DNA from 2 places in the Streptomyces sp. NPDC056222 genome. Region 1 is predicted to be linked to the other one. Evidence: riboswitches for the same ligand, from Rfam matches in the RefSeq annotation. Region 1 holds a riboswitch; the other holds the start of a gene.
What was found. A riboswitch is a leader RNA that binds a small molecule or an ion and turns the genes downstream of it on or off. The one in region 1 is predicted to bind glycine.

Region 1 (15,821 bases):
GCGATCGCCGCAGCGCTCACCGGCTCGAGCAGCATGATCACGGACACGGTCGCCGCACGGACCACCGCCGCCCCGGCGAAGTAGAGCGCGTAGGCGAGCGCGGTCGGCACCGCAGCCACGTACACCAGCAGTCCGAGCACCTGCACGGGCTGCTCGGTGTGCGGGAACAGGCCCTCGACGGCCGCCATCGGCAGCAGTCCCACCGCTCCGACGGCGAAGGCCCAGGTGGTCGTCGACAGCGCGTCGGAGCCGCCGCCGTCACGGCCGAGCCACCGCGTGAGCAGGGTGATGGCCGCGTATCCGGCGGCCGAGAGCACCGCGAGGCCCACGCCGAGCGGCCTGACCTCGCCGCTCTCGCCGCCCAGAACGAGGACGGCCAGTCCGGCGAGCGCCCCGCCGACGGCGGCCGCGCCACCGCCACCGAGGCGTTCGCCCATGGTGAGCCTGGCGCCGAGCGCGATGAGCACGGGCCCCGCGCCCAGCGTGACGACCGTTCCGACGGCCAGCCCGGTCGTCTCGACGGCGGCGAAGTAGGCGCTCTGGAAGACGGTCAGCCCGATCCCCGTACCGAGGATGCGGATCAACCGTCGCCTGCGCGGTTCCGCCGCCTCGGCGGCGGGTCGTCCGGGCCGCAGGGCGAGCGCCCCGAGCAGCAGGACCAGGCCGCCGACGCAGCGCCAGAAGGACAGCGCCAGCGGGCCCATGTCGCTGACCCGGAACATCAGCGAGGCCGCGGCCCCTGCGGTGCCCCAGGCTACGCCGGCGACGATCAGATAGAGGAGGCTCCGCCCGATGGCAGGCATGGCTGCCGTGGACGTGGAGGAGGAGTTCGACACGTGCTTCTCCGTGTGAAGACGGGGTGGTGTGGTCGCTCGAATCCGCACGCGGGCAGCGACGAACCGCTCGGGAACTGCCCGAGCCCGGTCTTCGTCAGGGAGAGTGCCGCCCGCGCCTAAGCGGCAGGGGGCGGAAGTACGGTCGAATGCATGATCGTCACCTTACGGGGCGGTCCGGCCGGCGGACAACTCGGCTTCGAGGTCGCTCGCCCCGGACCCGGAGACGGGCTCGGCCTCGGCCTCCGACCCGGCCACCGGCTCCGCCGAGGCCGGCTTCGGCGTCGACGACTGGGCGATGAACGCGCCGACGAGCACGACCGCGCCACCGATGATCTGCGGCGCCGCCAGGTGCTCACCGAGCAGCACCCAGGCCAGTACGGTCGCGATCACGGCCTCCAGGCAGGCGACGACGCCGGCCACCTGCGGCGAGAGCCTGCGCACAGACACGATCCCGGTGACGTAGGCGAGGACCGTGGCGATCAGCACGATCCACCCGAGGAGCAGCCAGGCAGCCACTCCCGTGCCGTTCATGTCGGCGTCGCCGGCGAGCAGGGACCAGTCCATCCCCCACGGCCGGGCGACGACGGTGAGCACGAGTGCGCCGATGAGGAGTCCGTACGCGATCACACCCAGCGGGTCCACGGGGTCGGACTCGTCGCCGCCGTGGTCGGAGAGCACGAAGTAGCCGACCTGGCAGCAGGCGGCACCCAGTGCGAGCAGCAGTCCGAGCAGGTCGAAGCTGAGCCCCGACCAGACCTGCACCACACATGCCAGACCGCCGACGGCGAGGACGACGCCGAGCGCGGCGGCGCGGGTGACCGGCCGGCGCTGGACGAAGCGGACCCAGCCGAGGACGAGGGCGGGGGCGAGGTACTCGATGAGCAGCGCGACCCCGACGGGGATCCGGGAGATCGAAGCGAAGTAGAAGGCCTGGACGCCCGCGACCGCGAGGAGTCCGAAGCCGACGAGGAGCACGGGCCTGCGACGGAGCAGGTCGCGGTGGCGCCAGGCGACCGGCAGCATGACGAGGGCGGCGCCGGCCACCCGGAGCCACACCACGTGAAGCGGATCGAGGCCTGCCTCGATCAGCGGCTTCGCCGCCACACCTGAACCACCGAATGCGAAGGCCGAGGCCAGGGCGAGTCCCAGGCCGGCGCTTCTCCCCTGAGACGCGTGCATCGGGCCATCATGACAGGACCGAGTCAGGTGCGTAACCCCCGTTACACCTGTTGAGACAGCTCCCCGATCCGGTCGGCGAGAACGAGCGGATCGACCCCCGCCCGGCCGAGCACCTCGACCGCCCGGCTGTCGGGATCCTCGGCGATCACGGCCAGGAGATCGAGGCCACGCGCGCGTGGCTCGCCGCGCAGGGCGGCCCGCTCTCCGGCGCGGTCCATCGCGGCGGCCGCGGCGGGCGACCAGCCGTCCGCCGCCGGATCGGCGTCGCGTACGGCACCCAGGGTGCCGGAGTCCTCCACGGAACCCTGCCACCGCAGGCCGTAGCCGATGGAGCGCTGGACGAGATAGCCGAGGACGCGGGCGAGCTGCGGCCCGCCCTCGAAGGCTGCGCCGACCTCGGGATCGGATTCGATGAGGGAGTGGAGCAGATGGGCGGTGTCGATCTGCCGGTCCCCGTCACGCAGGGCTCTGCGGCGCGCACTCGCCACGACCGTCGCGAGTTCGGCGGTCAGGCGACCGAGCTGGATTTCCGGGCGGCGGGCCACCGGCTGCCGGGGCACGCGAGGGACAGGACTATGCACCCTCCCACCTCATCAGCCCCGGGGGGCCTGAACATCCCCGCGGAGGAGCATGTCCGCATCCCACGTGAGTTGGGCACGGGCGCACGGTCCCTCATCCCTGCGGAGGAGATTTCGGGTGTTCTCCCCGTGGGGGCGCGCGCCGCCTTGCCCTGCGCCCCTGATGCAACCACGGCGCGCTCCCGTTTCGTCCTGTGAGTATGTTCTGGATGGTCGCCCTGCTCGCACTCGACGGGCGGCAGTACGTCTACCGCGTGTACGCACCGCGGGAAGCGCTGCCGGCCGATCTCTTCTGGGCCGCGTTCCTCTGCCACGACGAGGGCGGTGGACCACGGGCCTCCGACTCGTTCGACGCCGCGCAGATGTGGTGGATCGGCGAAGTCGAAGAACTGACGGTTCATCAGTATTGAATGTTGAGGGCCGCGCGGCTACGTTCCGTCGACACCGAAGACCGACGAGAACACGCGAACCCGTGAAGGGGTGGTCGTATGGCCGAAGTCAGCGCGGAGGCACGGATCGATGCGCCGGCTGAGAAGGTCTGGGCGCAACTGACGGACTTCACCTCGTACGGCGAGTGGAACGCCACCCACACCAACTTCCCGAACGGCGGTCCGGCCACGCTCGAGCAGGGCGCCACCTTCGCGGAGAACATGAAGCTGATGGGTTTCCCCGCCGAGGTGACCTGGACGGTCGAGGAACTGGAGACCACCCGGGTGCTGGCCATCCGGGGCAAGGGTCCGATGGGGGTCGACGTCGGCACGCGCTACTCGCTCGCGGCGGACGGAGACGCCACCACGGTCCGGATCGACGGCGAGTTCACCGGCGCGGCCGTCTCGCTGATGGCGGGCAAGCTGAAGGACTCGGCCACCGCGGCGCTGAACGAGTCGCTGCGGAAGCTGGCCGGCCTGGTGGTCTGAGCGAGCCGTCCGCCGACCTACGGACACACGGAAGAGGCCGCACGGCACTGCGCCGTGCGGCCTCCCACCGTCCGGTCGACTCAGTGCTCGTCGGCCAGGATGAGGTACAGCTTCTTACGGGCTTCGTTGATGACCGTGATGGCCTTCTGCCGCTGCTCGGTGCTGCCGGTCTTCCAGACCTGGCCGAACGCCTCCATCAGACCGAAGCCGGCCTGCCGGACCTCGTTCATGGCCTCCCAGTCGACACCGCGCCCGGCCTCCTCCCAGGGGGCCTCCGGCCCCGACTCGGCCTCGGCACGCCCGGCGTCGGTGAGCGTGAACAGCTTCTTGCCGCCCTCGCTCTCGCTGGCGATCAACCCCTCGTCCTCGAGGAGCTGCAGGGTCGGATAGACCGAGCCGGGGCTGGGCCTCCATGCCCCGCCACTGCGCTCGCCGATCTCCTGGATCATCTCGTAACCGTGCATCGGCCGATCCTTCAGCAGCGTGAGGATCGAGGCGCGCACATCTCCGCGCCGCGCCCGCCCCCGGCCGCCTCCTCGACCCCTGCCACCTCCGAAGGGGCCTCCGCCCCACGGTCCGCCGCCGAATCCCGGCCCGAACTGCCCGAAGGCGGCACGCCGCCCCTCGAAGTCACCGCGAGAGCCTCCCCGCCCACGAGGGCCGGGTCCGCAATCGCCATGTCCGTGTTCGTGTCCATGTGAACGCATCGCAACGCTCCTTCCATCGGGTACATCGTTGAACTGTCGCGATGCGTCAACGATATATCGGAACACTTCTTTTGCCAACACCCGATCGGTCCAGTCGTCCCGGATTGGCCTTGGCCTGCGGCTTTACGGCGCCGGTACGTTCCGTGCCATGCGGATCCGAATCGTCGACGCGTTCACCGACCGCCCCTTCTCCGGCAATCCGGCAGGGGTCCTCCTCCTCGACTCCTTCCCCGACGACCACTGGCTCCAGAAGGTGGCCGCCGAGGTCAACCTCTCCGAGACGGCCTTCGCGCACCCGCTGCCACCCGGCGGCGAGGCCGACTGGGCCCTGCGCTGGTTCACCCCGGCCACCGAGGTCGACATGTGCGGCCACGCCACCCTCGCCACCGCCCACGTCCTGCACACGACCGGCGCCGCGACAGGGACTGTCCGCTTCGCCGCCCGCTGCGGCATCCTGAGCGCCACCGCCGCACAGGACGGCACCATCACGCTGGACTTCCCGACCTCCACGCTGACCCCGGTGCCGGCCCCGGACGGCCTGGAGAAGGCACTGGGCGCGGAGGCCGTCTCCGTCCACGACACCGCCGCCCACATCGGGGACCTCGTCGTCGAGCTGCGCGACGAGGCGACCGTCCGGTCCCTTAGGCCGGACTTCGCGGCTCTGGCGCACCTCTCCGACCGGGGTGTCATCGCGACCGCCGCGGCCGAACAGCCGGAGCGCGGCTACGACTTCGTCTCGCGCGGCTTCTTCCCGGGCGTCGGCATCGACGAGGACCCGGTCACCGGCAGCGCCCACACCGCGCTGGCCCCGTTCTGGTCCGCGCGCTTCGGCCGCGACGATCTGACCGGGTTCCAGGGCGGCGCCCGCACCGGCATCGTCCACACCCGGCTGCGGGGCGACCGCACCCTGCTGACCGGCCATGCGGTCACCGTCATCGACGGCGAACTGCACGCCTGAGCCACCACCCCGGACGCCGGGCCCTCGTACACAGAAAGGGGCGCACGGCCCTCGCCGTACGCCCCTTTCTGTCATTCGCCGTCTACATGGTGGGCAGCCAGCCCACCTTCCCGGCCAGCAAGCCGTAGCCGACGAAGGCCACGATGTCGAGCAGCGCGTGCGCCACCACCAGCGGACCCACCCGCCCCCAGCGGCGGTAGAGGAGCACGAAGACGACGCCCATCACGACGTTGCCGACGAAGCCGCCGATCCCCTGGTACAGGTGGTACGAACCGCGCAGCACCGAGCTCGCCACCAGCGCGGCCATCGGCGTCCACCCCAACTGCCCGAGTCGGCGCAGCAGATAGCCGACGACGATGACCTCTTCCAGTACGGAGTTCTGGATCGCCGAAAGGATCAGGACCGGGTACTTCCACCACACCTCCGGCAGCGATTCCGGCACCACGGTCAGATTGAAGCCGGTCGCCCGGGCCCCCAGGTAGAACGCGAGGCCGGCGCTCCCGATCACGGCGGCCACCAGCGCGCCCCGTCCGAGGTCCGGCCAGGGGCGGGTCCGGTCGAAGCCGATCGCCCGCAGCCCGGAGCCCTCCCGCAGCAGCAGGTGCGCGACGAGCAGGACCGGCATCAGCGCGGAGGCGATGCCGAAGAGCTGCCAGGCCAGGTCGAGCCAGGGCCGCCCGGGGGCGAACGAGCCGTTGAGCGTCGCCGCCTGTTCCTTGAGCCCACCGGGCTTGGTCAGCGAGCCGACGAAGCTGATGAAGGACGACACCGCGCTCGCACCGAGCGAGAGCGCCAGGACGATCAGGGTCTCGGACCGCAGAACCCGGCGCGGCAGGCCTTCGGGGGGAAGAGAATCGGCGACCACTCGTTGCTCCGACACCACACCTGTCTCCACTTCCCCATCGCGTTCCGGGTACGGAGATCATGCGTGAAGGGCCCCGCCGGGCGCCATTCCGGGGGGCGGGGGACTTCTGCTCGATCGCGGGCCAGGCGCCGTAACGGGGTCGGGGAGCCTCCTCGGTCCCGGGCCGGGCGCCCCCTGGGGCCCGGAGGATCACTACTCGATGCCCACCGGCCACCGGTGCACCGGTTCGCCGCCGCGCATCAGCTCGGCGTACCGGCGGGTCGTGGCCGCCAGGGCCGCCTCCCGGTCGAGACCGGACTCCCGGGCCCGCCGGAAGGTCTCGGCCTGCCAGGAGGCACCGTTGACCCGGCCACGACAGCGCTCCTCGATCACGCCCAGATAGAAGTCGCGGTCGGCCGGCTCGATGTGCCAGGCGTCGAGCCCCGACGCCGCCAGCGGCAGCAGTTCGTCGAGGACGAGACGTACCGCGGACACCGTCGAGACCCCGCCCGAGCGCCCGGGCCGGGGCCAGCGCAGCTCCGCCTCGATCCCGTGGCGACAGGCGGCGTCGAAGTTCGCGGCGGCGTCCTCGAACGCCAGCTTCTTCCACACCGGCCGGGGCTCCTCGGCCAGCGCCCGCACCAGCCCGTAGTAGAAGGCCGCGTTGGCGACGACGTCGGTGACCGTCGGTCCGGCCGGCAACACCCGGTTCTCCACACGCAGATGCGGGACCCCGTCCACCCAGCCGTAGACCGGCCGGTTCCAGCGGTAGACCGTCCCGTTGTGCAGGACGAGCTCCTGCAGGCGCGGCACCCCGCCCTGGTCGAGGACGAGGAGCGGGTCCTCCTCGTCGCATATCGGCAGCAGCGGCGGGAAGTACCGCAGGTTCTCCTCGAAGAGGTCGTACGCCGAATCCACCCACCTCTCCCCGAACCAGGTGCGGGGCCGCACCCCTTGCGCCTGGAGCTCCGGTGGCCGGGTGTCCGTGGCCTGTTGGAACAGCGGCGGACGGGACTCGCGCCAGAGCTCCCGGCCGAAGAGGAACGGCGAGTTGGCGCCGACGGCGATCTGGACCGCCGCCACGGCCTGGGCCGCGTTCCACACCGCGGCGAAGCGGGCCGGAGTGACCTGGAGGTGCAACTGCACGGAGGTGCAGGCGGCCTCCGGCACGATCGACGTGGACGTGCAGGTGAGCCGCTCCACCCCCTGGATGTCGAGGCTGAAGTCCTCGCCCCGGGCGGCGACGATCTGGTCGTTGAGCAGGGTGTACCGGTCGACGGCCGAAAGGTTCTCGAAGACGAGATCGTTCTGCGAAAGCGTCGGCAGAATTCCGATCATGATGACGCCGGCGTCGACCTCACGGGCCTTGCGGTCGGCGTATCCCAGCCCGGTCCTCAACTCCTCCGCGAGCCGGTCGAATACGCGGCCGCCGAGACGGTGCGGAGCGATGTTCACTTCGAGGTTGAACATTCCGAGTTCCGTCTGGAAATCCGGGCTCGCGATGCGCTCGAGGACCTCGTCATTCACCATCCGTGGCATCCCGTCCACGCCCGCGAGATTGAGTTCGATCTCCAGGCCCATCAGATTCTGTGGACGGTCGAACCTCTTCTCCGCCAGGAGCCTCGCGAGCCCCGCCAGGCACTGCTGGAGCTTCCTGCGGTATCTCTGCCGATCGGACAGGCCGAACCCGTCTGCCACGACCTTCTCCCCCATCGAAGCGTCCCTCCCCGATTGGGCGGCCACGGCGACGGCCGCGCGCGTCACGGACGATGATGCCCAGCCGACTGATCCATAACGCCTGCGGAGCCACCCCGCCGCCAGGTAGGCTGGATTGAGCAATCTCCCGGCACATCCCGCGGTCACTCGACAATGGACATATTCCACCGACATAATCGCGGAAAGCGTGGAGTCGATATTTAGCCGTCCGCAGCGGCGACGAAGCCGCAGGCAGGCGAAGTGCCCTCACGACAAATGCTGCGAATCACCCCTGGAACAAGGCCGGATGACGCCTTGCTCGCAATATCGGCGACCGCTAGCGGAAACAACGTGTGAACACGTCTCGTATAAACTCCGCGAACGAGGCAGAGTGTTGGCGCCCGGCCATGACTTCATGGCCCCTCTCCGGCAGCCCACAGCGCCGTCGTACCTGCCCACGCATCACCGTGTCTCCTGAGTGAGAGGCGACCCATCATGCTCCGACCCTCCCCGGCCCCCGCGCCGGCCCTGCGCAGCGTCCTCGCGGCCCTCGGTTCCCCCACCGCCGTCCGCGAGGCTCGAACTCCCGCTCTCCGGGCCGCCCAGGGGCCGCTGAGCCCCGAGCTGCCCCTGCCCGTCCATGTCCTCGACGTACGGGACCAGGTCGTCCCGTCCGGGCAGGCGCCGCGCACGCGGCTCGTCGGCTGGCGCTTCCTGATCCGGGGCACCGACCGGGCCGTCGCCGCCGCCGACACCATGCTCACGCCCGACGGCTGGTCCTTCTCGCACTTCTTCGAAGGTCCGTACGTCACCGCCACCGAACGCGCCCTGCACCAGGCCGAGACGCTGCCCACGACGTACCAGCCGCGCCTGCTCTCCGTACCGGAGCTGTACATGCTGACGCTGTGGCTCCACGGAGACACGGAGGCCGACGGGGCGTCCGCCTCGCCCGCGCCCAGCGACCTCCTCGTCCCGCTCGCCCCGGCGCCGCCCGGTATCGCCTCCCACCGTCCGCACCGGGTCGCCGACCTGCTGCCCGTCCTGACCCTGCGCCTCGCGCCGCCACCGCTGTTCGGCACTCCGGCGCCGGCCTGAACCACCGCACCCGAAGCTCATCCGACGCGTGCACGCCCCGCAGGCCGACCGGGCCGCGGGGCGCCGCGCTGCCCGAAAGCCGCCGGACACCGCCCGTAACCGCCCGAACACCGCTGTCGAACACCCCGCCCCAGACGGACTAGCCCGCCTGGACTACCCCGAACCATCCGAAGAGACCGCCCAGTTGAGTTGAACCGCCCGCGCGGGTGATACGTCTTCATGCAGTAGGAAGAGCTGCAGTGAAATACCTGCGGATCGACGTCCGTAGGGGAACACTGGACCAACCGAACCGACAACGGGGGGCGGCCATGAGCACCGCATCGAGCCGCAGGACGACAGACACCACGACGCAGCGAAAGAACCCATCCATGTGCCAGCACCAGCCTGCCTGTCCCACCGCCCACTCCGCCGACCGGGAGGCGGCACGACCGATGGCGCACCACCCGGAGCAGGGCTGGAGCCTGCTGTGCAACGGGGTCCTGCTCTTCGAGGACACCGGTGAACTGCTGCCGGACGGACAGATCATCGCCCCGCACCGCCCGTTGACGGCGGGCCGGGTCACGACCGCCGCCTGACGACAGGGCACGTCGGGCACCACACCGTACGAGGGAACACGCCAAGGGCCGGCCCGGAGAACTCTCCGAACCGGCCCTGACTCATGCCCGGTTGCCGACGGCGCTCAGCTCATGCTCGCGCTCGCGGCCGTGCTCAGTTGTCGTACTCGTCCAGCGGCGGGCAGGAGCAGACGAGGTTGCGGTCACCGAACGCACCGTCGATCCGGCGGACCGGCGGCCAGTACTTGTCCGCGGCCGAGACACCGGCCGGGAAGACCGCCTCGTCACGGGTGTAGGCGTGCTTCCACTCGCCGCCCAGCGCCGCCGCGGTGTGCGGGGCGTTGCGCAGCGGGTTGTCCTCCGCCGGCCACTCACCCGACGCGACCTTCTCGATCTCGCCGCGGATCGCGATCATCGTGTCGCAGAAGCGGTCGAGCTCGGTCAGGTCCTCGGACTCGGTCGGCTCGATCATCAGGGTGCCGGCCACCGGGAACGACATCGTCGGCGCGTGGAAGCCGTAGTCGATCAGGCGCTTGGCGATGTCGTCGACGCTGACACCGGTCGACTTGGACAGCGGGCGCAGGTCGACGATGCACTCGTGGGCGACCAGACCGGCCGGACCGGTGTAGAGCACCGGGTAGTGCGGCTCGAGGCGCTTGGCGATGTAGTTCGCGGCGAGGACGGCCACCTGCGTGGCGCGCTTGAGGCCCTCGCCACCCATCAGACGCACGTACGACCACGAGATCGGCAGAATGCCGGCCGAGCCCCACGGGGCGGCCGAGATCGGGCCGACGCCCGTCTCCGGACCGGCGGTGGGCTGCAGCGGGTGGTTCGGCAGGTACGGCGCGAGGTGCGCGCGCACACCGACCGGGCCGACGCCCGGGCCACCGCCGCCGTGCGGGATGCAGAAGGTCTTGTGCAGGTTCAGGTGCGAGACGTCGCCGCCGAACTTGCCCGGCTTGGCCAGCCCGACCAGCGCGTTGAGGTTGGCGCCGTCGACGTACACCTGGCCACCGGCGTCGTGCACCTCGGCGCAGATGTCGGCGACGTGCTCCTCGAACACACCGTGCGTGGACGGGTAGGTGATCATCAGCACGGACAGCTCGTCGCGGTACTGCTCGATCTTGGCGCGCAGGTCCGCGACGTCGACCTCACCGTCGTCGGCGGTCTTGACGACGACGACCTTCATGCCGGCCATGACCGCGGAGGCGGCGTTGGTGCCGTGCGCGGAGGACGGGATGAGGCAGACGGTGCGCTGCTCGTCGCCGTTGGCGCGGTGGTAGGCGCGGACGGCCAGCAGACCGGCCAGCTCGCCCTGCGAACCGGCGTTCGGCTGGATCGACACCTTGTCGTAGCCGGTGACCTCGGCGAGGCGCTCCTCGAGCTCGGTGATGAGCGTGAGGTAGCCCTGCGCCTGCTCGATGGGCGCGAAGGGGTGGATCTGACCGAACTCGGGCCAGGTGACCGGCTCCATCTCGGTGGTCGCGTTCAGCTTCATGGTGCAGGAGCCGAGCGGGATCATGCCGCGGTCGAGCGCGTAGTCGCGGTCGGCGAGCTTGCGCAGGTAGCGCAGCATCGACGTCTCGGAGCGGTGCGCGTGGAAGACCGGGTGGGTCAGGTACGCGTCCGAGCGCAGGAGCTCGGCGGGCAGCGCGTCCTCGGTGGCGGCGTCCAGGGCCTCGATGTCGGCGTCGACACCGAAGGCGGCCCACACGGCGGCGAGCTGGGCGCGCCCGGTGGTCTCGTCGCAGGAGATCGACACGTGGTCGGCGTCGACGAGGTACAGGTTGACGCCGGTCTCGCGGGCGGCGGCGACGGCCTCGGCGGCCTTGCCGGGCACGCGAACGGTGAGAGTGTCGAAGAAGTCGCCGTGGACGACCTCGACACCGCCGGCCTTCAGGCCCTGGGCGAGGATCGCCGCGTACCGGTGGGTGCGCTGGGCGATGCCCTTGAGGCCGTCGGGGCCGTGGTAGACGGCGTACATGCCGGCCATGACGGCGAGCAGCACCTGCGCGGTGCAGATGTTGCTGGTGGCCTTCTCGCGGCGGATGTGCTGCTCGCGGGTCTGCAGCGCCAGGCGGTACGCCCGGTTGCCGTCGGCGTCGACGGAGACACCGACGAGGCGGCCGGGGAGCGAGCGGGCGTGCTTGTCCTGGACGGCCATGTAGCCGGCGTGCGGGCCACCGAAGCCCATCGGGACGCCGAAGCGCTGGGTGGTACCGACGGCGATGTCGGCACCGAGCGCGCCCGGCGAGGTCAGCAGGGTCAGCGCGAGCAGGTCGGCGGCGACGGTGACGATGGCGCCGAGCTCGTGGGCGGCGTCGATCAGCGGCTTGATGTCGCGGACGGCACCGGAGGCGCCCGGGTACTGGACGAGCACACCGAAGACACCGCGCTCGGCGATCTCGGCGGGGATGCCGTCGGACAGGTCCGCGACGACGACCTCGACACCGGTCGGCTCGGCGCGGGTCTCGATGACGGCGATGGTCTGCGGCAGGGCGTCGGCGTCGATGAGGAAGACACCGTTCTTGACCTTGCCGACGCGGCGGGAGAGCGCCATGGCCTCGGCGGCCGCGGTGCCCTCGTCGAGCAGGGAGGCGCCGGAGGTGGGCAGACCGGTGAGGTCGGCGACCATGGTCTGGAAGTTGAGCAGCGCCTCGAGACGGCCCTGCGAGATCTCCGGCTGGTAGGGCGTGTACGCCGTGTACCAGGCCGGGTTCTCCATGACGTTGCGGAGGATCACCGGCGGGGTGAAGGTGCCGTAGTAACCCAGGCCGATCATCGGGGCGAGGACCTGGTTGCGGTCGGCGAGCTCACGCAGCTCGGCGAGGACCTCGGCCTCGGTACGGGCCGAGGGCAGACCGAGCGCCTCGGCGTTCTTGATCACGTCCGGCACGGCGGCGGCCGTGAGCTCGTCGAGGGAGCCGTAGCCGACCTGCGCGAGCATCTTGGCCCGTGCTTCGGCGTCGGGCCCGATGTGCCGCTGCTCGAACGGGATGCCCTGTTCGAGTTCGGAGAGCGGAATGCGGTTGGCGGTCATGTACGGAGGCCTCCTGGTCGTCACGACCTGCGAGGGGCACCAACGGCGCGGGTGCCCGGACGGCCTCCCCCTCTGTCATCTCAACCTGAGAGTTTCACCGGCACGCCAAAGGGGCTCGCCGGCTTTCACCGTCGGTGAGAGCGGATGCCGTCGGACGTCCGCCCTGCTTTCCAGAGTGACCTCGTCCGTGCGGTACAGGGGCCTGAGAGATTCCGGGGAGGATTTGCTCCTTCGGCGCCTCCGAAAGGTTTCTCCGGAGGACTCTCCCGCACAGGGTCGACAGCCACAGCCAGCCTACCAGCGAGGTTCCCGGAGCCATCGCTCAAGTGGCCGACATCCCAGATGTGCACTTTCGTAGTCTTAGAGCAGTTGCGACCTGTTGGAGGGACCGTGCAGACCGACATCGATCCGCGCAGCCTGATCGGCCGCAAGGCGTATGACCGCGAGGGGCACAAGATCGGCACCGTGGACGAGGTGTATCTGGACGACGCGACCGGAGTCCCGGAGTGGGCCGCGGTCCGCACGGGCCTCTTCAGCCGGGACGCCTTCGTCCCCCTGGAGCCGAGCGAGCTGGCCAAGGACGGCCTCCACATCCCCTACGACCGGTCCCTGATCAAGGACGCCCCGGACTTCGGCGTGGGCCGCCACCTCTCCCCCGAGCAGGAGCTCCAGCTCTACCGCCACTACAACATCTCCCTCCCCCCACCACCCCCGGACCGCGACTTCGGCCGCCTGGCGGGCCAGGAGGAGACCTGACGCCTCCGGCCCGCCGGACCGGGAGCAGGCACGCCCGCACACCCTCCGCCGGCCGTCGGCGGCGCGACGGACCCACGAGGGGACCGGAATCTCCGTCACCCCAGCGAGCGAAGCGAGACGGGGACCCCTGGCGATGCTCAGGGGGACGGTGGGAGCGACAAGCCCGGCCGGAGGCCGGGCTCGACCCCCACCAGCGGCAGCGGCTCCCCCGCCTCAAGCTCCGGGTCGTCCACGAGAAACGTCCGCACCCGCCCCGGCGCCGACCCGGGCTGCTCGAAGCGGACGGTGACCCGCCCCACACCGCTCCCCTGCACCCACCCGGCGCCGTACACCGCATGCCGTACGTCGTGCCCGGGCGACCACCGCCGCTCGGCGGGCGCGGCCGGCTCAGGGGCGGCCTCCATGGGTGACGCCTCCTCGGACCGCTCCACCGGCCCCGCCGCCTCGGCCTCCGCCTCCGCCGCCTGGGCGAACAGATCCTCCTGGGTGTAGTCCGCGAGCCCGCTCACCCCCACCCCCAGCAGCCGGACCCCGCCCGTCGTGTCCACCCCCTCGAGCAGCCGCCCCGCGGCCTCCCGCACCACCACGGGGTCGTCCGTCGGTCCCCGCAGCGTCTCGGAACGCGTCAGCGTCGAGAAGTCGAAACGGCGCACCTTCAGCACGATCGTGCGCCCCGAGTGGCCCGAGCCCCGCAGCCTCCCCACGCACCGCTCGGCCAGCCGCTCCACCTCGATCCGGATCCGTACCCGGTCGTGCAGGTCCACGTCGAAGGTGTCCTCCACCGACACCGACTTCGTGTCCCTCTCGGCCACCACAGGCCGATCGTCGTACCCCTGGGCCATCAGGTACAGGGACGCCCCGTGCGCCCGCCCAAGGAGCCGTACAAGCTCGTCCTCGCCCGCTTCCGCCAGGTCCGACACCGTCGTCATACCGGCCCGCCGCAGATGCTCACCGGTGGCCGGCCCCACGCCCGGCAGAATCCGCACCGACTTCGGCCCCAGCAGCTCCCGCTCGGTCCCCGGCTCGATCAGCACCAGGCCATCGGGCTTGGCCTCCTCCGAGGCGATCTTCGCCAGCATCTTGGACCCCGCGAGCCCCACAGACCCCGTCAGCCCCGTGGTGGCGAGAATGTCCCTGCGCAGCCGCTCACCGGCCTCCCGCGCGCTCTCACCGTCGTCGGCCACACCCCCGGCCTCCAGGTCGACGAAGGCCTCGTCCAGGCTCAGTGGCTCCACGAGCGGTGACAGCCGCCCGAGCAGCTCCATGACCTGCTCGCTGATCCCCCGGTAGAAGCCGAAGCGCGGCACGAGATAGGCGGCATTGGGCGCCCGCCGCCGCGCCTGCGCCATCGGCATCGCTGAGTGCACCCCGAAGCGTCGCGCCTCGTACGAGGCGGTGGCGACGACCCCGCGCGGGCCCAGACCTCCGACCACCACCGGCTTTCCACGCAGACTCGGCTTCGCCGCCTGCTCGGCGGCGGCGAAGAAGGCATCCATGTCCAGATGCAGAATCGTCGGCGCGGCTCTCACATCTCCGATGCTCCCCTACGCCACTGACATTCGACCGCACGCACGTGCGGGCACGAATACAGCCGCCCCACGCGCAGCCCGTCCGACGCTCAGACCGCCCGGTCCCGCCGGCGCCGCGCGAGCTCGTCACTCGGGTTGTGGCCGATCAGCGTCTCACCGGTGTCGACGCGCTCCCCGTGCAGCTGCGAGAGCGCCGCCTCGACATCGCGCCAGACCACGCCCACCGCGATCCCGAACACGCCCTGCCCGCCCTGGAGCAGGTCGACGACCTCGTCCGGCGAGGAGCACTCGTAGACCGTGGCTCCGTCGCTCATCAGCGTCATGCGCTCCAGGTCGCGGAAGCCGCGTGCGCGCAGATGCTGCACCGCGGCCCGGATGTTCTGCAGCGCGACCCCGGTGTCCAGGAACCGCTTGACGATCTTGAGGACGACGACGTCCCGAAAGCTGTACAGCCGCTGCGTGCCGGATCCGTACGCGGGCCGCACGCTCGGCTCCACGAGGCCGGTGCGCGCCCAGTAGTCCAGCTGGCGATAGGTGATCCCGGCCGCCGCGCACGCCGTCGGACCGCGGTAGCCCACCACGTCCGTCCCGGATGCCGCAGCCGCGCCCGCACTCACGTCCGTACCGAGGTCGCCCACACTGCCGTGAAGCGGATACGGACCGTCCTCCCCGGGCGCACGCCCGAGAGAGCCCCCTGCCGTACCGTCGCCGCTGCTCATCACGCCGACCCTCCGTCCTTGACCTGCCCACACGAAGGTAGGCAGTCACTCGGGGTGCGTCAACGATCGCCACACTCGGCACGCCGAGTGATAATCACCCTGAGAGTGGTTTCCCGTGTCTCTCTCCGGGGAAAGGCTACTCGAATGCCCTGACCGCACCCGGCGCGCGACGGCCGGTGGCCGGCCCACGGCCGGCTCACCTCAGTGGCTGCTGGACCTCACTGGCTGCTGGAGCCGAAGTCCTCGGGGGAGATCTGGTCGAGGAACTCGCGAAACTTCTCCACCTCGTCCTCCTGCTCGTCCGGAATCGCGATACCGGCGTCGTCGAGCACACCGTCACTGCCGTAGATCGGCGTCCCGGTGCGCAGCGCGAGCGCTATCGCGTCGGAGGGCCTGGCGCTCACCTCGACGCCG
Region 2 (15,821 bases), on a different contig from region 1:
CGCTCGATGCCGTACTTGATGTCCTTGGAGGTGATCGGCTTGCCGTCCTCCCAGGTCACCCCGTCCTTCAGCGTGAAGGTGTAGGTGAGGCCGTCGGGCGAGACCTTGCCGGCGTCGGTGGCGAGGTCGGGGACCAGCTCGGTGGAGGCGGCGCCCGGCTCGGCCTTGAAGGTGACCAGCTGGCGCGTGTAGTAGCGGGCGAAGTCCCACACGAAGCCGTAGTAGCCGCGCTGCGGGTCCCACGAGTCGGCCTCCTGCGAGCCGATGAACTTCAGCTCGCCGCCCTTCTTGTCGGAGGGGTTGGCGACCTTGTTCACAGCGGCGTTGAAGCCGGCCGCGCCGGTCTTGCCCTTGTCTCCGTCGCCGCTGCCGCCACCGCAGGCGGTGGTGACGACCATCGTGGCCGCCGCGAGCAGCGCGCCCGCGGCGATTCTGCGCCGCTGAGAGCTGTTCAGAGTCATGGTCTCGCAACCTCCGGTTTAGTGGCGGCCGTCACGACGGTCCGCCGGTGTTGATTGCCTCCTGTCACCAGCGGCAGGGGCGGGTCTGTACGGGCGTGCGGGCGGTCAGCAGGTGCTCAGCGAGCGGCCTTCGGGTCGAGCGCGTCGCGCACGCCGTCGCCGAAGAGGTTGAACGCCAGAACGGTGATGAAGATCGCGAGGCCGGGGATCACCATGAACAGGGGGTCCGATTCATAGGTGGAGATGGCCGTCGACAGCATCTGGCCCCAGGAAGCGGTGGGCGGCTTGACACCGGCGCCGAGGAAGCTGAGGGCCGCTTCGGTGAGGATGTTGGTGGGGATCATGAGGGTCGCGTAGACCATGATCGGGGCGATCAGGTTGGGCAGCAGCTCCCGGCGCAGGATGTACAGGCGGCCGGCGCCCAGGCTGCGGGCGGCGTCCACGTACTCGCGCTCGCGCAGGGAGAGGGTCTGGCCGCGGACGATCCGGCCGACGTACGGCCAGCCGAAGAAGCCGATCACGACCACCAGCGCACCGATGCGGACTCCCGAACCGGAGAAGCCGAGCAGCTCGTTGGGGAGCACGGACACCAGGGCGATGGTGAACAGCAGCTGCGGGAAGGCGAGCATGACGTCCATGACGCGGCTGAGCGCCGCGTCGACCCAGCCGCCGAAGTAGCCGGCGACGATGCCGAGGATCGTGCCGAGCACGACCGCGAACATGGCCGCGAGGAAGGCGACGAGCAGTGAGATGCGGGCACCGTAGATGATCCGGCTGAAGACGTCACGGCCGTTCACCGGCTCGACGCCGAGGAGGAAGTCGGAACTGATGCCGCCGTACGAGCCGATCGGGGTGCCGAAGAGCGGGTCGATCTGGTCCTCGTGGAACTCGTCCGGCGGGTGACCGAGCAGGCCCACAATGACGGGTGCGAGGACGGCGACGATGACCAGGAAGATCACGATCGCGCCGCCGGCCAGCGCGAGCTTGTCCCGCTTCAGTCGCATCCAGGCGATCTGCCAGGGGGAACGTCCCTCGATCGTCTTGCCCGGCGGCGCGTCGGGCACGGCGTCGACGGCGGTGGTCGACTCGACCGCACTCGTCTCGTGCAGTGGTGCCGTCATCGTGGTCAGGACCCCTCTCGGCCGCCGGTAGCCGGCCCTTGCCCGCCGCGGGTAGCGGCTTGGTGGAACAACTGCGAGGCACCGGCCAGGAGGCCGAACGCCCGGTGTTCCGGGGAGTCTTTATCGGGCTCACGATCACCCGCCAGACCTGCTCGGGATGTGATGCGCAACCGTGATGTGGCCCGGAGCCTTCCGTTATCCGGACCGGGCGATCTGCTGAGCGAAGCAACACCGCCCGTTCGGCACGGAACGGACATCACGGCCAACAGCACCTTCCTGGCCGCTTTTTGGGTGGATTCGCCGAGGACGACGAAGGCCGCACCGAGGATCTCGGTGCGGCCTTTTCGGACAGGCGTCTCGCGATGCGGACGAGCTGTCAGGAGTCAGCGATAGACGGGAACGTGGGCGTCGCGGTCGTAGAACGGGCGGGCGTTGGCGCGCAGCCACATCGTCACCGGGTCGTACTCGTCGGACATCGCGACCGTCGAGACGGGCAGCCCGTCGGGGACCGCCGCGATCGACTGGCGCATCATGGCCCGCACCGCCTCGACCGAGGCGGCGGAGGTGTCGTAGAGGTCGAGACCGATGGCGAGGTACGGGGAGCCGAGCGCGGGTTGCACCCAGGCACGGCGCAACGCCCGTACGGCCGAGGTGCGATGGGCGTTCTGGGTCAGCAGGGCGTAGAACTGCGGGATCTCCAGGGAGGGTTCGGAGAGCCGCAGCGGCCCGGCGGGCATCCGGTCGAGACCGGTGGCGATCCGCCGGAGATCGGCCCAGGGGATGCCGACGCCGCCGCCCGGGTCGTGCGGGTTGAGCCAGATGCCCCAGCGGTCGGGGTAGAGGGAGCGCGCGATGTCGCGCCCCGTGACCACTTCGTGGGCACGGTTCCAGCCGGAGGCGGCGAGCTCCTGCGCGGAGGTGACGCACGGGGCGTACCCGAAGCCATCGACCTCCATGTTCCCGTACTGCGCGTCGGGCGAACCGGGTGCGCCCTGCCAGAGCAGCATCCAGACATCGCCTTCGGCGAGGGCGTGCAACAGCTTCTCGTACGCGTCGTAGCGTCCCGGTGCCACCTGGCGCAGCATGTGCTCGACCTGTCCGGCCGCAGCGGTGCTCGACGCGCTCACCCTGGGTCCCGCCCCTCTTCCGTCCACCGAACCAGCTTAATTACGCGGACGCCCGCTGATAGAAGGGGCGCACCCGCTCCAGCATCCAGTCGCCGACCGGGTCCTGCGCAACGTCCAGCAGGATGAGATTGACCGGCCAGGCCACCTCGACCCGGCCCAGCGCGCGGCCGAGCGCGTCGAGCGGGGCGTTGCGGTCGACGCCGTCCCAGGTGGCGAGCTGGACGCCGACGAAGAGCGCCGGCTCCGTGCCCTCGACGCTGGCCAGGGCGCGGCGCGCGGTGACGACGACTCCGGTGGCCTCGAACTCCGCGGACGCGGCGGCGAGGAAGTCGACGGGGTCGTCCTGCCAGTCGGGCTCGAAGAGCCGGACGCGGCCGCCGCTCGCGGGCCCGTCCAGCGGGCTGCGGCCGACCCGGCAGAGCTCGGCGACGGCGGGCGGAGGCAGCGGGGCGCCGACCGTGCCGCCTGGGTTCACGGCGATGCCGAGCTGCGGGGGCAGACCGCGGGCGAAGTCTCGGGCGGGGGCGACGGTGAAGGACATGTGACCGCCCACACAGGCCAGGAACTGCTGCTCGGAGCTGAAGACGGGGACGTACGGCAGTCCGTCGATCTCCATCGTGGGCAGATCGAGGTCCCGGCTCTCGGGGCTGCCGCCGTTGGGGAGGGGCACCCAGACGGGGCTCCGCCCGAGCACCTCGACGAGCCGGCCTCCGGCTGCGGGGTTGCCGAGCGAGGCGGCCAGCACCTCTTCGAGCTCATTGCCCGGCCATGTGACGTCCACGGTTCCCGGTTCCCCTTCTCGCGCCCTGGTCGCGTCTCGCACGCCCTGGTCGCGGCGCCCTCGGGGCAGAACCCTAACGCCGCCCTGGCGCCGCCGTGGCCAAAAGTGTACGGAGCACCCCGGTCCGGATGGACCGGTAACGGCTCGGGCGGTGCACCGCGCCCGCTCGGGCCGGTGCGGGCGCTCGCTCGGGCCGGTGCGGGCGCCGTCAGTCCGTGGGACGGAAGGTGATTCTCCGCAGGGCGCCCGCCGCGTCCCTGTCGAGGAGGGTCGCCGAGGAGCAGCCCCTCGGCAGGCGGCCGGACTCGACGGAGCTCAGGAGCCGGCCGACGGCCCGGCGGTGCCGGGCGAAGGCGTATCCCGACACACCTCGGCCACGCTCGCGCTGCCCCTCCCGCGCGGCGGCCGGGGTGACGTCCAGCAGCACCAGGTGCAGGGCGCCGCCACGGCGGCGGGCCTCGCGGGCGAGCCAGTTCCGCACCCAGGACTGCGTGCCGCAGTCGTGGACGACCACGCTCCGCCCGGAGCGCAGCGCCCGGCGCAGCCCGGCGTAGTGGGCGATACGGGCCAGCGGGCGGTAGACGGCGTACGGCAGGAAGCGGGGCAGCCGTCCCTCCCAGCGCTCGCGGGCGTCCTGCGAATCGATGCCCAGACCCCCCGCCGCGCGTCGCATGAGCGTCGACTTGCCGCTGCCGGGCAGGCCGGAGACCACGACGAGGTCACCGGCGGCGAAGGAGAGCACACGGGGGCCACGGCCGCCCCGCTCGCGCAGATCGCGCAGCAGAGGCACGGCGGAGCCGCGCCTGCGGGTCCTGGCCCTGGCGCGCGGGGACGGTATCCCCGTCCCTGTGGCGTAGGCGCCGGAGTGCTGGAACGTCATCGCTTCTCCCCCAGTCGGGTTCCCGGGAACCCTTGCCCACAAAGTGTAAAGAAGCGGTAATGAGGCACAAGCGATTTGCCGATCAGACCCCTCGTGCAATGATGTGCGCGCCAAGCGCACACAACCTCATACCGGCCGCTCGAATCCGCGCGGGAGAGTCCCGGAACCACCACGGTGGGCCCCGGGCGCCGAAGGAGCAAGACCCTCCCTTGAATCTCTCAGGCCCCGTACCGCGTGGATGAGGCAGATCTGAAAAGCGAACCGCCCCGGCGTGCCCGGTGCGGCTCCACCCAAGGTGCAAGCCGAGGATGCTCTCGGTGAACCTCTCAGGTTCCATGACAGATGGGGAGGATCGTCCTCGTCCGTCATGATTTTTCTGCCTTGGGACCCGGGAGCCACACCCATGAGCACTGCCGCCCCCCGTCTGACCGCCCTCGATGCGCTGCATCGCTCCCTGGGCGCGACCATGACCGACTTCGCCGGCTGGGACATGCCGCTGCGCTACGCCAGCGAGCGCGACGAGCACAACGCCGTCCGCACCAAGGCGGGCCTCTTCGACCTCTCCCACATGGGTGAGATCACCGTCACCGGCCCGCAGGCCGTCGAGCTCCTCGACTTCGCGCTGGTCGGCAACATCTCCACGGTCGGTGTGGGCCGTGCCCGCTACACGATGATCTGCCAGGAGGACGGCGGCATCCTCGACGACCTGATCGTGTACCGCCTCGGCGAGACGGAGTACATGGTCGTCGCCAACGCCTCCAACGCGCAGATCGTCCTCGACGCGCTGACCGAGCGCGCGGCCGGCTTCGACGCCGAGGTGCGGGACGACCGTGACGCGTACGCCCTGATCGCCGTCCAGGGCCCGGAGTCCCCCGGCATCCTGAAGTCGCTCACCGACGCCGACCTGGACGGTCTGAAGTACTACGCCGGCCTCCCGGGCACGGTCGCCGGGGTCCCCGCGCTGATCGCCCGTACCGGCTACACCGGCGAGGACGGCTTCGAGCTGTTCCTGAAGCCCGAGCACGCCGAGGGCGTCTGGAAGGCGCTGACCGAGGCGGGCGCGCCGGTCGGCCTGATCCCGTGCGGCCTGTCCTGCCGTGACACGCTCCGCCTGGAGGCGGGGATGCCGCTGTACGGGCACGAGCTGACCACCTCCCTCACCCCGTTCGACGCGGGCCTCGGCCGGGTCGTGAAGTTCGAGAAGACGACCAACGACGGCGTCTTCGTCGGCCGCAAGGCGCTGGAGGCCGCCGCCGAGCGTGCCGCCTCCAACCCGCCGCGCAAGCTCGTCGGCCTGATCGCCGAGGGCCGCCGCGTCCCGCGCGCCGGCTTCTCCGTCGTCGCGAACGGCGAGGTCGTCGGCGAGGTCACCTCCGGTGCCCCGTCCCCCACCCTCGGAAAGCCGATCGCCATGGCGTACGTGGACGCGGCGCACGCCGAGCCCGGCACGCAGGGTGTAGGTGTGGACATCCGCGGCACCCACGAGCCGTACGAGGTCGTGGCGCTGCCGTTCTACAAGCGCCAGAAGTGACGCATCCGTCTCGCTCCGCGTCTCACCCCGCAAGACCCACGTTCATCAGCACTCCCTCGATCCAGGAGAATCAGGTCATGAGCAACCCCCAGCAGCTGCGCTACACCAAGGAGCACGAGTGGCTGTCGGCCGCCGAGGACGGCGTCGCGACGGTCGGCATCACGGAGTTCGCGGCCAACGCGCTCGGTGACGTCGTCTACGCCCAGCTCCCGGAGGTCGGTGACACGGTGACCGCGGGCGAGACCTGCGGTGAGCTGGAGTCGACCAAGTCCGTCAGCGACCTGTACTCCCCGGTCACCGGTGAGGTCGTGGCGGCCAACCAGGACGTGGTGGACGACCCGTCGCTGGTGAACACCGCTCCGTTCGAGGGTGGCTGGCTGTTCAAGGTGCGCGTCACGGGTGAGCCGGACGACCTGCTTTCCGCCGACGCGTACGCCGAGTTCTCCGCCGGGAACTGAGACCCCTTAGGGATCGATTCATGTCTGTGCTGAACACCCCTCTTCACGAGCTGGACCCGGACGTCGCCGCCGCCGTCGACGCCGAGCTCCACCGTCAGCAGTCCACCCTCGAGATGATCGCCTCGGAGAACTTCGCTCCGGTCGCGGTCATGGAGGCCCAGGGCTCCGTTCTCACCAACAAGTACGCCGAGGGCTACCCGGGCCGCCGCTACTACGGTGGCTGCGAGCACGTCGACGTCGCCGAGCAGATCGCGATCGACCGGATCAAGGACCTGTTCGGCGCCGAGTACGCCAACGTCCAGCCGCACTCCGGTGCCTCCGCGAACCAGGCCGCGCTGTTCGCGATCGCCCAGCCCGGCGACACGATCCTGGGCCTGGACCTGGCCCACGGCGGTCACCTGACCCACGGCATGCGCCTGAACTTCTCGGGCAAGCAGTTCAACGTGGTCGCGTACCACGTGGACGAAGCCGGTCTGGTCGACATGGCCGAGGTGGAGCGCCTGGCCAAGGAGCACCGCCCCAAGGTGATCATCGCGGGCTGGTCCGCCTACCCGCGTCAGCTGGACTTCGCCGAGTTCCGCCGGATCGCCGACGAGGTCGAGGCGTACCTGTGGGTCGACATGGCCCACTTCGCGGGCCTGGTCGCGGCCGGTCTGCACCCGAACCCGGTCGAGTACGCGGACGTGGTGACCTCCACCACGCACAAGACGCTGGGCGGCCCGCGCGGCGGCATCATCCTCGCGAAGAAGGAGTTCGCGAAGAAGCTGAACTCCTCGGTCTTCCCCGGTTTCCAGGGCGGCCCGCTGGAGCACGTGATCGCGGCCAAGGCCGTCTCCTTCAAGGTCGCGGCCTCGGAGGAGTTCAAGGAGCGCCAGCAGCGCACGCTGGACGGCGCCCGGATCCTCGCCGAGCGTCTGGTCCAGGACGACGTCACCGCGCACGGTGTCTCGGTCCTGTCCGGCGGCACGGACGTGCACCTGGTCCTGGTGGACCTGCGCAACTCCGAGCTGGACGGCCAGCAGGCCGAGGACCGTCTCCACGAGGTCGGCATCACGGTCAACCGGAACGCGATCCCGAACGACCCGCGTCCGCCGATGGTCACCTCGGGTCTGCGCATCGGTACGCCGGCGCTCGCGACCCGCGGTTTCGGCGACGAGGACTTCCGTGAGGTGGCCGACGTCATCGCGGAGACCCTGAAGCCCGGCTTCGACGCCGAGGCGCTGAAGGCCCGCGTGTCCGCGCTTGCGGAGAAGCACCCGCTGTACCCCGGCCTGAAGTAATTTCGTACGCTTTAGTTCCAGGCTCGTTCGTACGAAAGCTCCGGGGCACCGCGCACACTGGACAGTGAGCGCGGTGCCCCACCCCCTTTTCCTGCTGTTCTGCACCACCCCGGCAGACAACGGCGTCTAGCCCCCCACAAGGAGTTCCCCGTGGCCATCTCGGTCTTCGACCTGTTCTCGATCGGTATCGGCCCGTCGAGCTCCCACACGGTGGGCCCCATGCGCGCGGCCCGGATGTTCGCCCGCCGACTGAAGAACGAGGGGCTCCTCGCCCACACCGCGTCGATACGCGCGGAGCTGTACGGCTCGCTGGGCGCGACGGGGCACGGCCACGGCACGCCGAAGGCCGTCCTGCTGGGCCTGGAGGGCAGCTCCCCGCGCACGGTCGACGTCGAGACGGCGGACGACGAGGTCGAGCGGATCAAGTCCAGCGGCCGGATCAACCTCCTCGGCGCGCACGAGATCCCCTTCGACTTCGACGAGGACCTGATCCTGCACCGCCGCAAGGCGCTGCCGTACCACGCCAACGGCATGACGATCTTCGCGTACGACGCGGAGGGCGCGCTGGTCCTGGAGAAGACCTACTACTCGGTAGGCGGCGGCTTCGTCGTGGACGAGGACGCGGTCCAGGGTGAGAACCCGATCGTCCCGGACGACACCGTCCTGAAGTACCCCTTCCGTACGGGCGACGAGCTGCTGCGCCTGGCGAAGGAGACCGGCCTGTCGATCTCGGCGCTGATGCTGGAGAACGAGAAGGCCTGGCGCAGCGAGGACGAGATCCGCGCGGGCCTGCTCGAGATCTGGCGGGTCATGCAGGCCTGTGTCTCGCGCGGCATGTCCCGCGAGGGCATCCTGCCGGGCGGCCTGAAGGTCCGCCGCCGCGCCGCGAACACGGCCCGGAAGCTGCGCTCCGAGGGCGACCCGGCCGCGCTCGCGATGGAGTGGATCACGCTCTACGCGATGGCCGTGAACGAGGAGAACGCGGCGGGCGGCCGCGTGGTCACCGCCCCGACGAACGGCGCGGCGGGCATCATCCCGGCCGTCCTGCACTACTACATGAACTTCGTGCCCGGCGCGGACGAGGACGGTGTGGTCCGCTTCATGCTGGCGGCGGGCGCGGTCGGCATGCTCTTCAAGGAGAACGCCTCCATCTCCGGCGCCGAGGTCGGCTGCCAGGGCGAGGTCGGCTCGGCCTGCTCGATGGCCGCCGGCGCCCTCGCGGAGGTCCTGGGCGGCACCCCCGAGCAGGTCGAGAACGCGGCCGAGATCGGCATGGAGCACAACCTGGGGCTGACCTGCGACCCGGTCGGCGGCCTGGTCCAGATCCCGTGCATCGAGCGCAACGGCATGGCGGCGGTCAAGGCGGTCACGGCGGCGAAGATGGCGATGCGCGGCGACGGCAGCCACCTGGTCTCCCTCGACAAGGTCATCAAGACCATGAAGGAGACCGGCGCGGACATGTCGGTCAAGTACAAGGAGACGGCCCGCGGCGGTCTCGCGGTGAACATCATCGAGTGCTGACGTCGTAGGGCCTGACCGGCGCGTGCGCCGTACGTCCCGGCACGATCTCCGCGCACACGAACGCCACGACCGAGGGGCCCGCCGAAGCGGGCCCCTCGGTCGTCGTACCGGCCGTCGGAGCGCGGGCTGGATGTCCGTGCGGAGCCAGTAGCGGCCGCCCTCGCGGCCGAGCAGTGCTGCAGCACCACACGGCGGCGCACCCACTGGGAGGGAAGCCGGATCAGCCGGTCGTTCCGTACGAAGGTGCGCAGCAGCGACTCCACCTCGTCGTTCTCGTAGCCGTGGCTCTCCGGCTCCTCGGCGGGCGGGCGCGTGGTGCGGACGATGCCCTTGAACTGCTCGCTCAGGGCGTGGAGTTCGCCTTCGGTCTCCGCCAGGAGACCGCCGTCGGTCAGTCTCCGCACGGCCACGGCCGCCTCCTTGACGGAGACCCCGGCCGCCCGGGCCGCGGACGGCAGCGACGTCGCGTGAGGCGGGCGGCCCGTGGTTCGCCGCTCGGCCGGCTGTCGCGGTACGGCGCCGCCCGTCCTCGCCCGGCGGGGTCAGGCCTTGTTGAGGTCCGCCCAGAACTCGTCCCAGGACAGCTTGCCGTCGGCGTTGCCGTCACGCTGGCCGATCAGGGCCTCCGCGACCGTCTCGGTGACGTTGAAGTCACCCAGCTGCGCCATGACGCTCTTGTACTCGGAGGCGGTGATGAAACCGTCCCCGTCCACGTCGAACCGCTCGAATGCCTTGCGCGCCGACTCGATGTCCGCCACAGCTTCCGCCCCTTCTTGATGCTTCGATGACGGGGCTCAGATTATCGGGCGTTCCCCGGGGGCCGGGCGCCGGGGAGTGGCGGGCCATGGCGGATCATGGGAGGTATGAGCGACGACGTGGCACGGATCCTGGCAGCGGCGGCCCGCGGACAGTTCCCGCCGCCCGACGGTTCGACGACCGTCGTCCCGCCGCCGAACGACCGGGACGCCGGTGTCCTCGCCTTCACCGCGCACTCGGTCGTCTTCACGGACGCGGATCCCGCATGGGTGCGGGCGGAGCTGGCGGCCGCCTCCAGCGACCCGCTGGCCGCCTCGATGAACCCGGGGTTCCTCCTCGCCCTGATGCGGCACACGGGCCGGCGCATGAACACCATCGACCTGCTGACGGTCGCCACGGCGCTGCCCGGGGAACCCGAGCTGCCGCTGCGGGAGATCGAGGACCCGGAGCATCCCCGGGTGGCGCGGGCGATGAAGTACCGCGACGACGTACGGGTGTGGGCGGCCCACGGCGGCGTGGTGATCCTGGGCCGGGGAGTGGCGGGCCGTTGGGAGGCGGCGATCGAGGTCGACGAGGAGGTCAGGCACCGCGGGATCGGCCGGGCGCTGGCCCTCGCCGCCCGGCATCTGACACCGGGCGACGTGGTCTGGGCGCAGCAGTCCCCGGGCAACGCCCGCAGCGTGCGCGTCTTCCAGGCGGCGGGCTACCGCCCGGTGGCCTCGGAGGCCCTGCTCACGGCGGGCTGACCCGCGCCCGGCGAGTGCGCAGAGGCCCCTCCCGAGGGGCCCGGAGACCGGCCGGGCCCCGAGGAGCTAGCGGAACACTCCGGTGTGGCCGAGGGAGTAGCGCCCGGGCTGGGGATAGACCGCGAGGCCGTGGGGGCCGCCGCCGACCGGGATGCGGGCGAGCTGCTTGCCGGTCTTGGTGTCGATCGCGTAGACCTCGGAGTCGTAACGTCCCGACAGCCACAGCACCTTGCCGTCGGCCGAGACACCGCCCATGTCCGGGGAGCCGCCGTCCGGCAGCCACCACTTCTTCGTCAGCTTGTTCTGCCCGAAGTCGAAGACCGAGATGGAGCCCTCGCCCCGGTTGGGGACGTACATCTCCTTGGAGTCCCGGGAGACGTAGAGGCCGTGGGCGCCCTTGCCGGTCGGCATCAGTCGCGGGGTGGTGAACTTCTCGCCGTCCAGGACCCACATGCCGTGGGCCATCATGTCGGCGATGTAGAAGGTCTTGCCGTCCGGGGAGAGCTTCACGTCCTGCGGCATCGCGCCCTGGAAGGGGAGCTTCTGCTGGCCGATGACCTCCATCTTCGCCGTGTCGACCTTCAGCAGCTCGCCGGAGAACTCGCAGGAGACGACGAAGTACCGGCCGTCCGCGGAGAAGTCCGCGTGGTTGACGCCGTAGCAGGAGACCGGGACGGTCTTCTTCCGGTCCATGGTGTGCGGGTCGCGGAAGACCAGCTCGCGGTCGAGGGAGGCCATGACGACGGCGTACTTGCCGTCGGGGGTGAAGTAGAGGTTGTACGGGTCGTGGACCTCGACGGGCTTGCCCGCCACTCCGGTGGCGGGGTCGATCGGGGTGAGCGTGTGGCCGCGGTTGTTGTTGACCCAGAGCGTCTTCAGGTCCCACGACGGGACGACGTGCTGCGGCTGGATGCCGACCGGGATGGTCTCGATCACCTTGTAGGTCGCCGGGTCGATGACGGAGACGGTGTTGGAGTTGGTGTTGGGCACGTAGACCCGGGACGGGAAGTCCTTGACGACGGGCGAGAGCAGGCCCGGCCGGTCGGCCGCGTAGACGTCCTTGGGGTCGAGGAGCGGTGGCATTCCGGGGAGGCCGTCCGGGACGGCCTCCTTCGGTACGACCGGGCGCGCCGCCGCCTCCTTCTTGGCGCCGCCACGGGGCTCGGTGCCGTTGTCCGCGGTACCGCACCCGGCGAGCGCGGCGAGCAGGGCGGCGGCGAGGAGGCTCTTCGAACGCTTGGTGAGAGGCAGCATCAGGTCAGCAGCTCCGTGGTCGTCACCGCGCGCAGGCCGCGGCGGTCGAGGTCGGCGAGGAGGGGCGGCAGGGCGGCGAGCGTGTCTGCGTAGCCGAGGTGCAGGCTCACCACCGATCCGTTGCGGATCGGCCCGGTGACGTTGCGGACGACGGCCGCGGCGCCGGGCGAGGTGAAGTCGAGGGAGTCGACGTCGTACGAGAGGACGTGCGGGTAGCCGACCTGGCGGGCGGCCCGCTGGACGGCCGGGCTCGCGTTCCGGCCTCTGGACGGCCGGAACCAGCTGCCGATGGAGCCGGTGAGCCGGCGCAGCCGCGTGGCGCAGGCGCTGATCTCCGCGTGCGCCTCGTCCTCGGTCATCGCGTTGACGTCGAGATGGCGCTGGGTGTGGTTGCCGAGGTCGTGGCCGCCGTCGAGGATCCGGCGGGCCAGCTCGGGGTGGGTGTCGAGCCAGTCGCCGACGGCGAGGACGGTGACCCGGGCGCCGCCCTTCTCGGCCTCGGCGAGGACGGCGCGAGCGAGAGCGGGGTCGCCCTGGCCGTGGAAGGTGAGGGCGACCCGGGGGCGGTCGCGCGGCCCGCTCGTGATCTCGACCGGCAGGCCGGGGAAGCGGCGGGGGCCCGGTGCGACGGGCTCGGGGGCGGGGGCGGGGCCGTCGGGTGGGGGGCGGCCGTCGCTGCCGCAGGCGGCGGTGAGCGCTCCCGCGAGGGCGGCCGCCGCGCCCGCCCGGAGTGCGCCACGGCGGTCGGTCAGGGTCACGCGCCCATTTAAGGCCCGTAGCACCCGTTTTCTAACGATTAAGCCATTTCAGGACGTTTACGGGTCGCACTCCAGTGCCCGCCATGTGAAGGAGTCGAGGAAACAAGCGGTGAACCCCATACTTATTCACCATTTACAAGGCAGGTGCTCTAGGTCACCAACGATTCATCGGTAAACTGTCACCCTTTGACTGATTTGCCCCAGTAGGGACTTTTGGCGCGATGGCCCCCTGTCTGCCATAGTCGGAGACACGACCCCCATTGACCCGGGCCAGGTCGTTTTCACGGCCGTGGATACACCCCCCCGATCCACGGCCGTCCTCACGGAAGCCCCCAGGCGCCCCACCGCGGCGGACGGGGGCTTCGGTGCATCCGGGGACGGCCGACGACCCGCGAGCAGCAGCCGAAGACCGACAGCCAGAGGCCGACGGCTTGCGGTCAGCGGTCCGAGACGCGCATCTCGAACCACGTCGTCTTGCCGCGCGGCTGCAGATCCACGCCCCAGCGGTCGGAGAGCTTGTCGACGAGGAAGAGCCCGCGCCCGCTGATGTCGAGCTCCTGGACGGGCATGAGACACGGCAGCCCTCGCGAGGGGTCGCGGACCTCGATCCGGATCCAGCCACGACGGCGCAGCATCCGCAGCCCGAAGACCCGGGCGCCGGTGTGCCGGACGGCGTTGCCGACGAGTTCGGAGACGAGCAGGACGGCGTGCTCGGCGATCTGCGGGGACAGGGCCCACTGCCGAAGGACGACGCACTGGGTGAGCCGGCGGGCGATCGCGGCGGACTCGGGACGGGACGGCAGCCGCACGTCCTCCTCGGCCGGATTCCCGTACAACTCCAGCGCCTTGAGGGCCTGTTCGTCATCGACGGCCGGTACCCACCGTGCTGCGGTCGCACCGCCGTGCTGCCGCGGCTGTTCCACACCCTCCAGGCCCGCCATGCCCCCCATCATGGCCGGACGGAACGGGCCGCGGGGCCGTTCCGACGGAATCGAGGCCCCGGAATCGACAATTCCGCTGAATTCGCATGGCATATGCCCTTGGCGGACGGCGGTACTGGAGAGTAGGGTCCGCCGACCGCCTCGGGCCGCCGGAAATCAGACGAACTTCGCCTTGCCCGGACCCTCCTCGACGAAGCTGCGCATCCCGCGCTCGCGGTCCTCGGTCGCGAACAGACCCGCGAACCAGGTGCGTTCGATCGCGAGACCGGTGTCGATGTCGGCCTCCAGACCCTGGTCGACGGCCTCCTTCGCGGCGCGCAGCGCGATGGCGGGGCCCTGGGCGAGCTTCGCGGCCCAGGCGTGCGCCTGCTCGTACACCTCGGCCGCCGGGACGACCCGGTCGACCAGACCGAGCGTCAGGGCCTCGTCGGCCTTGACCATCCGGCCGGTGAAGATGAGGTCCTTGGCCTTCGACGGGCCGACCAGACGGGACAGCCGCTGGGTGCCGCCGGCGCCGGGGATCAGACCGAGCAGGATCTCGGGCTGGCCGAGCTTGGCGTTGTCCGCGGCGATCCGGTAGTCGGCGCACAGGGCCAGTTCGCAGCCGCCGCCCAGGGCGTAGCCGGTGATGGCGGCGACGACGGGCTTGGGGATGCGGGCGACCGCGGTGAAGGAGTCCTGGAGTGCGCGCGACCGCTTGACCATGGCCGCGTGGTCCATGACCTGCATCTCCTTGATGTCCGCGCCCGCCGCGAACACCTTCTCGCCGCCGTACAGGATCACGGCGCGCACGTCGTCGCGGTCGGTCGCCTCCTGGGCCAGCTCGAGCAGCCGGTCCTGGGTGGCGATGTCGAGGGCGTTCATCGGAGGGCGGTCGAGGCGGATGGTGCCGACGCCTTCGGCGACTTCGAGGTTCACAGTCATACCCGGCAGGTTAGCCGCCGTTAACGACAACGGACCCGGTGCTGTTGCTCACAGCGCCGGGTCCGTCGTACGGAGTGGATCGGGGACCTACTTGATCCACTCCGACCAGCTCATGTTCCAGCCGTTGAGGCCGTTGTCCGGAGCGATCTGCTTGTCCTTGGAGTTCTTCACGACCACCACGTCGCCGATGAGCGAGCGGTCGTAGAACCAGGCCGCCGGGGTGGAGCCGTCGCCGGCGCCGCGCGCGTCCCGCAGACCGACGCAGCCGTGGCTGACGTTGGCCGAGCCGAAGGTGCCGGACGAGGCCCAGTAGTTGCCGTGGACGAAGGTGCCCGAGGTCGACAGACGCATCGCGTGCGGCACGTCCTTGATGTCGTACTCACCGCCGAAGCCGACCGTGGCGCCGTTCATCCGGGTCACCTTGTACTTCTCGCTGATGACCATCTGACCGTTGTACGTGGTCGTGGACGGAGCGCCCGCGGTGATCGGGATCGTCTTGATGATCTTGCCGTCGCGCTCGACCTTCATCGTCTTGGCGCTGGCGTCGACCGTGGAGACCTGACGGCGGCCGATGGTGAAGGTGACCTTCTTCTTCTGCTTGCCGTAGACGCCCGGGCGGCCCTCGACGCCGTCCAGGTTGAGCTCGACGGTCACCTTGGTGCCCGCGGCCCAGTACTCCTTGGGGCGGAAGTCGAGGCGGTCGTTGCCGAACCAGTGGCCCTCGACCTCGACGGCGGGCTCGGCGGTCACCTTGATGGCGTTCTCGACGGCCGCCGGGTTGGTGATGCCCCGGGTGAAGTTGATCGAGACCGGCATGCCGACGCCGACGGTCGAGCCGTCCTCGGGCGTGTAGTGGCCGATGAAGGTGTTCTTCGGGGTCAGGGTGGTGAAGGTGGTGTCCTTCGCCGACTCACGGCCCTCGGAGTCCTTCGCGATCGCGTGGACCTTGTACTGCGTACCCGCGGACAGGTGGCCGACCGGCGTCCAGCTGGCGCCGTCCGCGGCGATCTTGCCCTCGACCTCGACACCCTTGGTGTCGGCGACGGTGACCGTCGTCAGCTTGCCCTGCTCGGCCGTCACCTTCAGCGCACCGCTGGTGGCGACCGCGTCGGCGCCGTCCTTCGGGGCGATCGTGACGACCGCCTGCGACGCCGCGTTCTCCTGCTTGCCCCCGCCGCTCTGCGCCGGGTCCTGTCCGCCCTTGCCGCCGCCCGCCGGCTCCCCGCCCCCGCAGGCCGTCAGCACCAGGAGCAACGCTCCCACAGCCAGGGCCTGCAGACGC

Region 2: linked by a shared signal. The riboswitch ahead of gcvT (glycine cleavage system aminomethyltransferase GcvT) and the one ahead of gcvP (aminomethyl-transferring glycine dehydrogenase) in region 1 are both predicted to bind glycine.

The regions. Positions count from the first base shown of each region.
Region 1 covers NZ_JBHJTL010000012.1:4,329-20,149, reverse strand. Annotated here, with positions in the region: gene ACFC0D_RS08515 (DMT family transporter) at 1-803, opposite strand, end outside; gene ACFC0D_RS08510 (DMT family transporter) at 999-2,015, opposite strand; gene ACFC0D_RS08505 (Clp protease N-terminal domain-containing protein) at 2,057-2,596, opposite strand; gene ACFC0D_RS08500 (hypothetical protein) at 2,794-3,003, shown strand; gene ACFC0D_RS08495 (SRPBCC family protein) at 3,082-3,510, shown strand; gene ACFC0D_RS08490 (PadR family transcriptional regulator) at 3,591-4,217, opposite strand; gene ACFC0D_RS08485 (PhzF family phenazine biosynthesis protein) at 4,366-5,175, shown strand; gene ACFC0D_RS08480 (CPBP family intramembrane glutamic endopeptidase) at 5,258-6,055, opposite strand; gene ACFC0D_RS08475 (glutamate-cysteine ligase family protein) at 6,233-7,732, opposite strand; gene ACFC0D_RS08470 (hypothetical protein) at 8,210-8,809, shown strand; gene ACFC0D_RS08465 (DUF5999 family protein) at 9,178-9,384, shown strand; gene gcvP (aminomethyl-transferring glycine dehydrogenase) at 9,518-12,403, opposite strand; glycine riboswitch at 12,584-12,682, opposite strand; gene ACFC0D_RS08455 (PRC-barrel domain-containing protein) at 12,794-13,159, shown strand; gene ACFC0D_RS08450 (DNA polymerase IV) at 13,297-14,688, opposite strand; gene ACFC0D_RS08445 (MerR family transcriptional regulator) at 14,778-15,407, opposite strand; gene ACFC0D_RS08440 (bifunctional nuclease family protein) at 15,626-15,821, opposite strand, start outside.
Region 2 covers NZ_JBHJTL010000039.1:1,476-17,296, forward strand. Annotated here, with positions in the region: gene ACFC0D_RS19655 (ABC transporter substrate-binding protein) at 1-461, opposite strand, end outside; gene ACFC0D_RS19660 (ABC transporter permease) at 578-1,582, opposite strand; gene ACFC0D_RS19665 (enhanced serine sensitivity protein SseB C-terminal domain-containing protein) at 1,966-2,709, opposite strand; gene ACFC0D_RS19670 (enhanced serine sensitivity protein SseB) at 2,750-3,490, opposite strand; gene ACFC0D_RS19675 (AAA family ATPase) at 3,699-4,370, opposite strand; glycine riboswitch at 4,511-4,613, shown strand; gene gcvT (glycine cleavage system aminomethyltransferase GcvT) at 4,774-5,901, shown strand; gene gcvH (glycine cleavage system protein GcvH) at 5,979-6,359, shown strand; gene glyA (serine hydroxymethyltransferase) at 6,380-7,639, shown strand; gene ACFC0D_RS19695 (L-serine ammonia-lyase) at 7,790-9,160, shown strand; gene ACFC0D_RS19700 (EF-hand domain-containing protein) at 9,703-9,918, opposite strand; gene ACFC0D_RS19705 (GNAT family N-acetyltransferase) at 10,024-10,662, shown strand; gene ACFC0D_RS19710 (YncE family protein) at 10,729-11,916, opposite strand; gene ACFC0D_RS19715 (polysaccharide deacetylase family protein) at 11,916-12,674, opposite strand; gene ACFC0D_RS19720 (ATP-binding protein) at 13,112-13,615, opposite strand; gene ACFC0D_RS19725 (enoyl-CoA hydratase/isomerase family protein) at 13,772-14,539, opposite strand; gene ACFC0D_RS19730 (Ig-like domain-containing protein) at 14,627-15,821, opposite strand, start outside.